3 regions of the Afipia carboxydohydrogena genome follow, and region 1 is predicted to be linked to each of the others. Evidence: predicted binding sites of a transcription regulator. Region 1 holds the regulator's gene; each other region holds the start of a gene.
The links. The regulator LexA, encoded in region 1, represses DNA repair genes until DNA is damaged. The targets are predictions, from matches to a motif close to TGTTCNNNNTGTGTTCNG.
Positions count from the first base shown of each region.

Region 2: AFIC_RS00880 (YifB family Mg chelatase-like AAA ATPase) is a predicted target of LexA. The motif match lies at 1,780-1,797, and genes of this name have one in related genera.
Region 3: AFIC_RS02725 (DNA recombination protein RmuC) is a predicted target of LexA. The motif match lies at 1,745-1,762, and genes of this name have one in related genera.

Region 1 covers NZ_CP113162.1:1,623,346-1,627,607, forward strand. Annotated here, with positions in the region: gene AFIC_RS08015 (ComEC/Rec2 family competence protein) at 1-1,979, shown strand, start outside; gene lexA (transcriptional repressor LexA) at 1,992-2,696, opposite strand; gene AFIC_RS08025 (hypothetical protein) at 3,111-3,410, shown strand; gene AFIC_RS08030 (molybdopterin molybdotransferase MoeA) at 3,425-4,262, opposite strand, start outside.
Region 2 covers NZ_CP113162.1:189,496-193,757, forward strand. Annotated here, with positions in the region: gene gshB (glutathione synthase) at 1-817, shown strand, start outside; gene AFIC_RS00875 (hypothetical protein) at 935-1,753, shown strand; gene AFIC_RS00880 (YifB family Mg chelatase-like AAA ATPase) at 1,858-3,396, shown strand; gene AFIC_RS00885 (hypothetical protein) at 3,484-3,963, shown strand; gene AFIC_RS00890 (PAS domain-containing hybrid sensor histidine kinase/response regulator) at 4,084-4,262, shown strand, end outside.
Region 3 covers NZ_CP113162.1:569,441-573,702, reverse strand. Annotated here, with positions in the region: gene truA (tRNA pseudouridine(38-40) synthase TruA) at 1-196, opposite strand, end outside; gene fmt (methionyl-tRNA formyltransferase) at 196-1,128, opposite strand; gene def (peptide deformylase) at 1,140-1,655, opposite strand; gene AFIC_RS02725 (DNA recombination protein RmuC) at 1,794-2,996, shown strand; gene AFIC_RS02720 (AmpG family muropeptide MFS transporter) at 3,061-4,262, shown strand, end outside.

The DNA of each region.
Region 1 (4,262 bases):
TATTTCCCTATATCGCGCTGTTTGCGGCGTTGCTCGCCGGTTTTGCCACCGCGACGCTGAAGACCGCCTGGGTCTCGCACACGGTGCTGCTGACGCCGGTTGGTTCGGCGGCGCTGGAAGGCTTCGTCGAGACGCATGAGGAACGCGAGCGTACCGACCGTTTTGTGCTGCGGGTGACGAAGATGGAGGCGCATCGCGCGCCGCACTTGCAGCGGGTGAGGCTGTCGGTGCGCAAGGGTACCGCGCCCGCGGTGGGCAGCTATGTGACGCTGAAGGCGCGGCTGTTGCCGCCGCTGCGGCCGCTTCGTCCCGGCGGCTACGACTTTGCACGCGACATGTATTTTCAAGGCATCGGCGCGTCCGGCTTCGCGCTCGGTGCGATCAAGGTGCAGGATGCGCCAGAACAGCGCGGCTGGCGCTTGCGTTACGCGGCATGGATGCAGGAACTGAGGGATGCGGTGGATGCGCGCATCCGCACGGTCCTGAGTGGCGACCAGCGCGCGATCGCGACTGCACTCCTCACCGGTCGCCGTGATGCGATTTCCTCTTCAAACAACGATGCGTTGTTCGTTTCGGGCCTCGGCCATGTGCTGTCGATCTCCGGCTATCACATGGCTGTGGTCGCGGGCGTGGTGTTCTTCGCGATCCGCGCGCTGTTGGCGTTGAACCCGGCGTTGAGCGCGCGTTATGCGATCAAGAAATGGGCCGCATTGGCGGCGCTGATCGCCGCGCTGTTCTATCTGCTGCTGTCCGGCGCGGAGGTCGCGACGCAACGCTCGTTCTATATGACGGCTCTGGTGCTGGTCGCGGTGATGGCGGACCGGCGTGCGATCACGTTCCGTACGCTGGCGCTCGCGGCCATGCTGGTGCTGCTGATCGCGCCGGAATCTCTGGTTCATCCCAGCTTTCAGATGTCGTTCGCCGCCACCTTCGGTCTCGTCGTGCTGGCGCAGATCGGAATGCCGCAATGGTTTGTCGCGAGTGATGACACACGTCTCGGCCGCTTCGCGGCCTGGGGTGGACGTGAGCTTCTCGTGCTGGCGCTGGCGTCGTTCGTCGCGGGCCTTGCGACCACGCCATACGCCGCGTTTCATTTCCACCGCATCGCGCCCTACGGCGTCATCGCCAATCTGGTCGCGATGCCGGTGGTGTCCGCGTTGGTGATGCCTGCGGGTTTGCTCGGGATCATGGCCATTCCGTTCGGCTTCGACAGCCTGTTTTGGCGGTTGATGGAGGTCGGCATCGACTGGATGATCGCGGTGTCGCAATGGGTGGCGGCGTTGCCCGGCGCGTTCGGCCGTGTTCATGCCTTCGGTATCGGGCCGCTGATCGTGATGAGTTGCGGGATCGTCATTCTCGGCCTGTTGCGCTCGCCGTTGCGCTGGATGGGAGCGGCGCTGATCGGTTGCGGCGTGGCATGGGCAGCTGTCGTGACCGAGCCTGACATCCTGATCGCGCGCGACGCTTTGAGCGTCGCGGTGCGCGGCAAGGATGGCCGGTTGCGAATCATGCATACGGCGAAGAACGCCTTCGTCTGGCGCGAGTGGCTGGCGGCGGATGCGGATGGGCGCATGGTCACCGATCCGAGCATCGCGCAAGGCGTCTCGTGCGACGAGGCTGGCTGCGTGGCCGAGGGGAAGGAGGGCGATCTCGTCGCGCTGACGAGGCAGCCCGAGGCGCTGGCGGACGATTGCGCGCAGGCGAAAGTCGTCGTCACGCCGTATCCGGCACCCGCCGATTGCGCCGCCCGGGTCTTCCATCGCGACGATCTGCGTGGGCTGGGCGGCGTTGCATTAAAGAGAACGGCGCGGGGCTACAGCCTCGTCACAAGCCAGTCCGTCGAGGTGGACCGGCCGTGGTCGCCAGCCATTCCTGAGGCGTCACGCGGCTCGCAAAGCAACAAAACCCTCGGGCATCGTACGTCCCCGCAACCGGTCGACGCGACGCCGCCGGAGGGCGAGCAGGAGGTAGCCGATTAAACGGCCGCCGCCTCAGTATTTCCGGTAAAGCCCGATCAGCTTGCCCTGAATCCGGACGCGGTTTGGCGGCAGGATGCGGACCTCATAGGCGGCGTTGGCGGGCTCCAGCGCGATGGAAGCGCCACGGCGGCGGAAACGCTTAAGGGTCGCTTCCTCCTCGTCGATCAGCGCCACGACGATGTCGCCGGTGTCGGCATTCTCGTTGCGCTGGATCAGCGCCATGTCGCCGTCGAGGATGCCAGCTTCCATCATCGAATCGCCGCGCACTTCGAGCGCGTAATGCTCGCCCGAGCCGAGCATGTCGGGCGGCACGCTGATGGTATGGCTGCGGGTCTGCAACGCCTCGATCGGGGTACCGGCGGCGATACGGCCCATCACGGGGACCGCGACAGGCTGCTCTCCGCTTTCGTCGAAACTGCCGGGAACGGTGCTGCGCACCTTGCCGAGATTGCCTTCGATCACGCTGGGAGTGAAACCGCGCCGGGCGCCGCTACTGGCGGCAGGCTCGGGCAACTTGATGACCTCGATGGCGCGGGCGCGATTGGCGAGCCTGCGGATGAAGCCGCGCTCTTCCAGTGCCGTGATAAGCCGATGGATGCCGGACTTCGACCGCAGGTCGAGGGCATCTTTCATCTCGTCGAAGGAGGGCGGCACGCCGCTTTCCTTCAGCCGCTCGTTGATGAAGCGCAGCAGTTCATATTGTTTGCGTGTCAGCATCCGGCGCAGCCCTCGATCTCATCGTCCAGCGGATATTCATGTCCAGGCGGGTCATTGCCCGTTTTCCCGGCAGCCTGTTTGTTCACGACAGGTGCCAGACTCACTCGAAACAAATCATGAACATACACTATATGTTCCATACATGTTCTGCAATAGTTAAAATCTTATGAATCTGAAAGTACTGTTTTTAGGAAATCATACCGGAATGGACCGGAAGTGGCGCTGAATACCCTCCGGTGCAGGGCAAACGGCACGCCCTTGGGAGGCGCCCAGGGTGCCTGTCATTTGGCCGCGCGATGCCGCCCATGCGATGGCTTCGATATCTTCTAATTCCAGAAGGGAATGTTCGGTTGAGCGCTTCGTGGCAACCGCCTACGTCTTCGCGTGATGCGACGAGCAGGAGGAGGGATGCCGATGGCAGATTACGACGGGTCCGAACCGATGCAGGCCGAGATCGATCGCCACATGATGACGACGTTTTGCCGGACGCTCGACAGTTCGGCGCTGCCGCCGATGACGGTGATGCGGATGATGGCCTCCGCGCTCGGGGCGATCTATCGGCAGTCTTCCGCTACGCATCATGCACAGGAGTGTCCCTGCGGCTGGCAGCCATTGCCATCCGATGTCGATATATTGCTGGCGGAAATTGAAAGCGCCGCTCGCCGTCCGCCTGTTCCCGATCTCACCAATATGCAGATCGTCGGGCGGGCGTAGACGCTCTCCGCTTTTCAGCTGGGCAGCCGGATGATGTCGCAGCGCGCGCCCGCCGGTGCGGGAGGCGCCAGCGGCGGCCGGATCAGCAGAACGTCAGCGGCCGACAGATTGTTCAGCAGCGAACTGTCCTGATGATCGACGGTTGTCGCGACGGCGACGCCGTTGCCGTTGATCTCGATCCGCGCCCGCATGTATTCCTGACGATGATCATTGGCGGGCAGGTCGTGGCCGAGGATGGCGGTTTCGACGCAATGGGCGACATGCGCGCGACCCAACAGGGCGCGGATCAGCGGCACCACGAACACGAACGAGCACACGTAGGACGATGACGGATTGCCGGGCAGGCCGATCACGCTCATCGCTCCCTTGCGGCCGTGCATCATCGGCTTGCCGGGGCGCAGCGCGATCTTCCAGAATTTGATGTCGATGCCTTCGGCCTCGAACGATGGCTTGACGAGATCGTGCTCCCCGACCGACGCGCCGCCGGTGGTGATGATAATGTCGGCGCCCAGCGCCTCGGCGCGGCGGATGGCGGCGCGGGTGTCGTCCAGCGTATCACGCGCGATGCCAAGATTGATTGTTTCAGCGCCGCTGTTACGGACCAGCGCGTTAATCGCATAGGCGTTGGAGTAGATGATCTGCCCCGGATTCGGCTCCATGCCCGGCATCACCAGTTCGTCGCCGGTGGCGACGATCGCGATCTTCGGCTTGCGATGCACCGGCAGCGTCGGGTGGTTCATCGATGCGGCGAGCGACAAGTCGCGATCGGACAGCCGGGTGCCGCGCTTGAGCAGTATATCGCCTTCATGGAAATCGAGGCCCGCCTTGCGGACATGGCGCGGCACGGGCACG
Region 2 (4,262 bases), 1.4 Mb from region 1:
GCTTCTCTCGCTCTCGGGCCGGGATGTGGTCGCGCCGGTGCAGGCCCTGAGCGTGCGCGACGAACCGGGCAACCATTTCACCCTGGGCGACGCCAGACGCACCGACATGCAATCCTTCGACGTGGTGCTGTTGCGGCAGGACCCGCCGTTCGATCTCGCCTACGTCACCACCACGCATCTGCTGGAACGCATCCACCCCAGGACGCTGGTGGTGAACGATCCCAGGAGCGTGCGCGACGCGCCGGAAAAAATCTTCGTGATGGAATTTTCCGACCTGATGACGCCGACGCTGATCTCGCGCGACAAAGCGGAAATCGAATTGTTCAGGAAAGAACACGGCGACGTGGTGTTCAAGCCGCTCTATGGCCATGGCGGCGCGGCGGTGTTCAGGATCGCCGCGCAGGACATGAATTTCGGCTCGCTCTATGATCTCTTCTCGGTCACCTTCCGCGAGCCTTGGGTGGTGCAGAAATTCCTGCCCGGCGTGAAGGCGGGCGACAAGCGCATCATTCTCGTGGACGGCGAATTCGCCGGCGCGGTCAACCGCGTTCCGGCACCGGACGATCTGCGCTCGAACATGGTGCGCGGCGGCGCCGCCAAGGCGACCGACCTCACCCCCCGGGAGCGCGAGATCTGCGAACGCGTCGGCCCCAGCCTGAAGGAAAAGGGCCTTTTATTCGTCGGCCTCGACGTGATCGACGGCCATCTCACCGAGATCAACGTCACCTCGCCGACCGGTATTCGCGCCATCGCCAATCTCGGCGGGCCGGACGTTGCCGCCCATATCTGGAATGCCATCGAGGCGCGGCGACGATAGTTTTTTTCGATTCCACTTTAAGGAATTACTGATAATCATCTGCCAGATTATTGCCCGCCCTTATCTTGGGTTTATTGCTGGTAAGCGGCGCCGTCTTTAATTGCAGATTGTTGATTTATGTCCCTCGAGGTTTTCAGCGGCACATCGATTCCGCGCGAGCTCACGACGGCCGCGATGGAATTCCTGTGGGCCAAATGGAAAACCTTGCAGGCGACCGGCGACCTGACATTGCAGCGCCTCACCGAGGAATCGAACTATCCGCTGCGTGAGAACCTCGTCTACCTGATGACCACGGGCGACGACTTCGTCTACACCTATGTCGGCGGCGCCGTGCAGAAGGCGATCGGCCGCGATCGCGCCGGGGTCCTGCTGTCGGCCAGCGGCAATCCGATGAGCCGCGAATACGCGCAGGTCTATCGCAAGGTCGCCGACAACCTGATCCCCGCCTGCCTGCGCTACACGCTGCCGACCACGCAGAACGGCAAGATCTGGCAGCGCCTGGTGCTGCCGGTCCCGATCGCCGAGGCGGCCGTCTGCCTTGTGGTCTATTCGGAACTGATCGATCACCACCGGGAAGTCTACGACCAGTTGTTCAAGACCGCGCCGGACGCCATGGTAGTGGCCTGCCCGATCGCCAACGATGTCGGCCACACCAAGGATGGCTGGATCATCATGATGAACGACCGCGCCCGCGAGATGCTGAACTTCACCGGCAGCATCGGCAATCTGCGCCTCTCCCAGGTACCGCAATTCGCCGGGATCGACGTCTGGGGCCGGCTCTACGGCCCGAAGGCCGCCCACGAGGCGATCCCGATTTCCGCTGCCGGTTTCGATATCGAGCTGATGCGCTTTCCGCACGTTTTCGGCCTGAAACTGCGGCCCAGGATGCCGAATCTCGCGGCCGGGAATGTGACTCTGGCGCCTGCCGGAGCCTGAGTCTTTCAGGTCACACAATCTGCATTTGTTCTTTTAATGTTCTTGCACTGATCCGCCAAAGGGGTAGAGTTCCACCAGTTCGTTTCGGCGAGGTGGGCTTTCGGATGGTTCAGCACGTCTCCACCATGGCCTTTGAGGGCATCGAGGCGCGCGCCGTCGATGTCCAGGTGCAGGTCGCGCCGGGGCTGCCCGCTTTCTCCATCGTCGGGCTGCCGGACAAGGCCGTCTCCGAAGCCCGCGAGCGCGTTCGCGCGGCGCTGATCGCCTCGGGCCTTGCGCTGCCCGCGCGCCGCATCACCGTCAATCTCGCGCCAGCCGATCTGCCGAAGGAAGGCAGCCATTACGATCTGCCCATCGCGCTCGGCCTGATGGCGGCGATCGGCGCGATCCCGCCCGACGCGCTGGCGGATTTCACCGTGCTCGGCGAACTCGGCCTCGACGGCTCGATTGCGTCTGTCGCGGGCGTGCTGCCCGCCGCGATCGGCGCCAACGCGCGCGAGCACGGGCTGATCTGCCCGGCGGCCTGCGGCGCGGAAGCCGCATGGGCCAGCCCCGATCTCGATATCGTCGCCGCAGGCTCGCTCATTCAGATCGCCAATCACTTCAAGGGCACGCAGGTGCTGTCGCGCCCCGAACCGAGGATCGCCGAGCAGACAAGCGAGACGCTCGATCTGCGCGACATCAAGGGGCAGGAAAGCGCCAAGCGCGCACTGGAGATCGCCGCCGCGGGCGGACATCACCTGTTGATGGTCGGCGCGGCAGGCGCGGGCAAATCGATGCTCGCCGCGCGTCTGCCCTCGATCCTGCCGCCGCTGTCGCCGTCCGAATTGCTGGAAATTTCGATGATCGCCTCCGTCGCCGGACAGATCGACGGCGGCGCGCTGACATCGAAGCGGCCGTTTCGCGCGCCGCATCATTCCGCAAGCATGGCCGCCCTCACCGGCGGCGGCATGCGCGCCAGGCCCGGCGAGATTTCGCTCGCCCATCACGGCGTGTTGTTCCTCGACGAACTGCCGGAATTCGACGCGCGCGTGCTCGATTCGCTGCGCCAGCCGCTGGAAAACGGCGAAGTCTCGGTGTCGCGCGCCAATCACCGCCTGACCTATCCCGCCCGCTTCATGCTGGTGGCGGCGATGAATCCATGCCGCTGCGGCCATGCCTATGAGCCGGGTTACTCCTGCAAGCGCGGGCGCGTCGATCGTTGCAGCGCCGATTATCAGGCGCGGCTGTCGGGGCCCTTGCTCGACCGCATCGACCTGCGCATCGAGGTACCTGCGGTGACCGCCGCCGATCTGATCCTGCCGCCGCCGGCGGAGGGATCGCGCGAGGTCGCGGCGCGCGTCGCCGCCGCGCGCGACATCCAGCTCAAGCGCTACGCGGCGCTCGGCCTGCCGCAGATCCGCACCAATGCGGAAGCGCCTGCCTCCGTGCTGGAGGAGATCGCCACGCTCGATACGCAAGGCTCCACGCTGATGCGCGAAGCCGCCGACAGCATGCGGCTGTCGGCGCGCGGCTATCATCGCGTGCTGCGGGTGGCGCGCACGCTCGCCGATCTCGACGGCGCGGACAGGATCGGCCGCGTGCATCTCGCCGAGGCGCTGTCGTACCGCGTGCTCGCCGAGGACCTGCAACGCGCCGCCTGATAACGCGAAAGTAACGATCGCTCTTTACACTTTACGAACCATGGCCGCAGTCCGGCCTGTTGTAGTGTAAGCGTTGAGTAGCGTTCCATGTTGCATCTTCGAATGCTGGCGTCAGCCATTCCTCTCCTCGCCGTCGGCGTTCTGGCGGGCGGACAATTCACTTCCGCCTCGCAACCCTGCATCGCAATCGGACACACCTCCGTGCAGCTCGCCACCGCACCGTGGCAGTCGCCGCAGCATGTCTCCTTCACCGACGATGCCAACCGCGCCACCGTGCGCGTGCAGCTCGTCGATCGCCCCGAGCTTGCGGACTTCGCGGTGGCCGACGATGTCGATGCGTCCGCCGATGCCACGCCCACCCGCAAGGGCTGCCCGATCACGGCGGCGACGCGCTATGTCACCATCGCCGCCCACGAAAAAGCATCCGAGCCGGTCATCTATCTGTCGGAACAGCCCGGCGATTATCGCCTCTATGTCAATTCAACCAGGGTCTCGATCCGCGATGCGGCAGCGCTGCTGATCGGAGCCGCGCCACGCCCCGGCAAGCTGGTCCTGTCCCAGCTTTAAGGATTCATTAGCCATCTTTTCATCTCGCGCGGCGAGAGACCGCCGCCTCAAGCCATTCGCAAGGGAGGGGCGGCAGTCTTTCCTTCAAATGAGCGAGGCGACGACAACGGGGATGCGGCCATGAACACTGGCGGAATGAAGCGTTTGAAGGCACGGCTGCGCCGGTTTTCCCGCCGCCACCGCCGGATCGTGAGCGCCATCCGCCTGTCCATGATCTTCTTCGCCACGTTCGGCGGCGGTTACGGTTTCGTGCGTGGCAGCCTGTCGCCATCGGCGAATTACGATCCGCAGACGTTCGC
Region 3 (4,262 bases), 1.1 Mb from region 1:
GATCGATATGCGCGACCTGCCCCAGCGCATGCACGCCGGCATCGGTGCGGCCCGCGCCATTCACGCGCACACGGCTTCCCGTCATTGCATGGACGGCATCTTCCAGCGCGCCCTGTACCGATGGGCCGTTGTCCTGATACTGCCAGCCACAAAACGGCGTGCCGTCATATTCGATGATGAGCTTGTAGCGCGGCATCAGACCACACGCAGCGGTGGCGACAACGGTGTACCGCGCAGAAAGTCCGCCGCCATCATCGGCTGCTTGCCCGCGCGCTGGATTTGAATAAGGCGGATCGCGCCACTCCCACATGCGATTGTCAGCCGATCGTCGAGCAGCGCGCCCGGCGCGCCTGAGCCTTTCGCCAGTTCACACCGCAACACCTTGATGCGAACCGGCGCGCCATCGATCTCCACCTCGAACCACGCGCCAGGAAACGGCGACAGACCATGGATATGTCGCAGCACCTCGCGCGCGGGTTTCGTCCAGTCGATCTTCGCCTCAAGCTTGCCGATCTTGGCGGCGTAGGTGACACCCGGTTCATCCTGCGGCGTAAGAGCGAGACGGCCCTGCTCCAGCGCGGCCATCGCCCGCACCATGAGGTCCGCACCGCGCGGCGCGAGCGCGTCGTGCAGATCCTGCGCGGTCATCTCGTCCGTGATCGGCAGGCGGTCCGTCATCGCGACATCGCCGGTATCGAGCCCGACGTCCATCTTCATCACCATGACACCGGATTCGGCATCGCCCGTCATGATGGCGCGCTGGATCGGCGCGGCGCCGCGCCAGCGCGGCAGCAGCGAGGCATGAAGGTTGAAGCAGCCCAGCGGCACAGCGTTGAGAATATTTTCGGGCAGGATCATGCCGTAGGCGACGACGACTGAGGCATCGGCCTTGTGGGAGCGAAATTCGACTTCCGCTTCCGGTGTCTTCAGCGTGGACGGCGTCAGCACGGCAAGGCCCAGTTCGCGCGCCGCTCGCTCCACAGGCGTGGGCTGCAATTTCATGCCGCGCCCTGCGGGCTTGGCCGCGCGGGTATAGACCGCCACGATCTCGTGGCCGTGCGCATGCAGCGCGCGTAGCGTCGGCACCGCGAAATCCGGCGTGCCCATGAAGATCAGACGAAGCGGCATGAGGCTCGCTGTTACTTCGCCGCGAGTTTCGCGGCCTTGGTGAACTTCTTCATCACGCGGTCGCGCTTGAGCTTGGACAGATAGTCGATGAACAGAACGCCGTTGAGATGATCGATCTCGTGCTGGATGCAGGTCGCGAACAACCCTTCCGCATCCTCCTCATGCACCTTGCCGTCGAGGTCCATGAAGCGCACACGCACCGATGCCGCCCGCTCGACTTCCTCATAATATTCCGGGATCGACAGGCAACCTTCCTCGTAAACCGAAAAATCCTCGGACTTCGACAGAATTTCCGGATTGATGAAGACTCGCGGCGCCTTCTCGCCCTCCTTCTTGGCGAGGTCCATGGTGATCAGCCGCAACGGCACCGCCACCTGGATGGCGGCGAGTCCGATGCCCGGCGCGTCGTACATGGTTTCGAACATGTCCTCGGCGAGCGCGCGCACCTCGGGCGTGATCTTGGCGACAGGATCGGAGACAGCGCGCAGGCGCTTGTCAGGAATGCTGATGATGTCACGAATGGCCATGCCCGCGATGTAATCGCTGCGCGTTTCGCGGTCAAACGGCCCATGCGGACTCGCGCCCGGCGCGGCCGAAATAAATTATTAACCATAAATGTTCCCTATTCGTTCGCACCGCATTCCGAATCGCGCTACAGTGCCGCGATGAACGAGATCCTGTTTTCCATCGGCGACCTTCCCGTCCGCACCGGCGCGGCCCTGCTCGGCTTCGGCGTGCTCGCGCTTGTTCTGCTCGCGATCATCGCGCTCATCATGTCCCTCTCGGGACGCCGAAGCGCTGCGCTCGCCATGGCGCAGGCGATCCGCGCCGACGAGATGGAGGAGCGCCTCAGCGAGGTGCTGCGCACCCAGAACGAAGCCGCGGGCCGCGTGCACGAGATGGGACAGGCGCTTGTCGGGCGGCAGGCCGAGATGGCGCGCGCAGTGAACGAGCGGCTGGATTCGGTGACGCACCGCGTCGGCCAGTCCATGGAGCAGACCACGCGCAACACCATGGACAGCCTGCGCGCGCTGCACGAGCGCCTCGGCATCATCGACAACGCACACAAGAACCTCACCGATCTCACCACGCAGGTCACGACGCTGCGCGACGTGCTCGCCAACAAGCAGGCGCGCGGCGCGTTCGGGCAGGCGCGGATGGAAGCCATCGTGCAAGACGGGCTACCGAAAGGCTCCTTCGCCTTCCAGCACACACTGACCAACAACAAGCGCCCGGATTGCGTGGTGTTCCTGCCCGACCAGCGGCCACTTTGCATCGACGCGAAATTTCCGCTCGAAGCCGTCACCGCGCTGCGCGAGGCGAAAACCGACGACGAGAAGAAATTTGCTTCGCAGCGGCTGCGGCAGGACGTGATGAAGCACGTCTCCGACATTGCCGAGAAATATCTCGTTCCCGGCGAGACGCAGGACACGGCATTGATGTTCGTGCCGTCCGAATCCGTCTATGCGGAAATCCACGATGGCTTCGACGACGTCGTGCAGAAAGCCTATCGCGCCCGCGTCGTGCTGGTATCGCCCTCGCTCCTGATGCTCGCGATCCAGGTGATGCAGCAGATTTTGAAAGATGCGCGCATGCGCGACGCGGCGGATCAGATCCGCACCGAGGTCATGAACATGATGACCGACATCGAGCGGCTGCGCGACCGCGTCAGCAAGCTCGGAGGCCATTTTGATCAGGTCAACGAGGATGTCCGTCAGGTGCTGATCTCGGTCAACAAGATCGGCAAGCGCGCAGCCAGGATCGAGGAACTCGATTTCGAGAAGACTGACGCGTCCGAGACAGCCAAGGCCAGCGGCGGCTCCGACCTGTTTCCCGCGCAACCGCGTCGGTTGCAGGCGGGGGAGTGACATCCCAATGAGGCGGTCCCCGTGCGGGCGGGGAAAAGTCGGACGAATCTGCTAACACCGCTTCATGACATCGCCCGAGAACGCCGAGACATCCCCCACCCCCCGCACATCTTGGCGCACAGCGCTCGCGGTCTATCTTCAGCCGCGCGTGCTGGTGGTGCTGTTCCTCGGCTTCTCCTCGGGCCTGCCGCTGGCATTGTCGGGCTCGACGCTGCTGGTGTGGATGCGCGAGGCGGGCGTCGATCTCAAGACTATCGGCCTGTTCGCGCTGGTCGGCACGCCCTACACGATCAAGTTTTTCTGGGCGCCGCTGGTCGATGCGCTGAACGTCCCGATCCTCACCCGCCTTCTCGGACGGCGGCGGGCTTGGCTGATCTTTTCCCAATTGCTGCTGATGGCCGCGATCGTGTTGCTGGCGCTGAGCGATCCAACAAGGCCGCTCGGTGTCGCGCTAGCCGCGCTGTTCGTCGCCGCGGCGTCGGCGACGCAGGACATCGTGATCGACGCCTTCCGCGTCGAGGCGCTGCCCGAGAACGAGCAGGCCGCCGGCATGGCCTCTTATGTCGCGGCCTATCGCGTCGGCATGCTGCTCTCGACCGCGGGCGCGCTGTTTCTCGTCAGCGGGTTCGAGAGCGCCGGCTTGAACCGGCATGCGGCATGGCAGTGGGGCTACATCGCGATGGCGGCGCTTGTCGTCATCGGCATGGTGACCGCGTTGCTCGCCACCGAGCCTGAATCATCGCGGCGGTCCGAAGAAGGCAGCACCGAGCGCACGTTCGGCCGCATCGTTCATGCCGCGACCGGCGCGTTCACCGAATTCGCGGCCTACAAGGATGCGTGGGCCATTCTCGCTTTCGTCGTGCTGTTCAAGTTCACCGATGCGTTTTCCGGCACCATGACCGCCCCCTTCGTGATTGATCTCGGCTTCACCCGCAATGATTACGCTGCCATCGTGAAAGGGCTCGGCCTTGGCGCGACGCTGCTCGGCGGGTTCGCGGGCGGCTTTCTCGCCAGCCGCTACTCGCTGGTCGCGAGCCTGTGGATCGGCGGCATCCTGCAAGCCGTCGCCAATTTGTCATTCTCGTGGCTCGCCATCGTCGGCATCGATCATTACGCGCTGGCGCTGGCGATCACCGCCGAGAACTTCACCAGCGCCGTCGGCACCGTGATCTTCGTCGCCTATCTCTCCGCTCTATGTAGGAACCCCGCGCACACCGCGACCCAATACGCGCTGCTCACCGCGCTTGCTGCCATCGGGCGCACCTA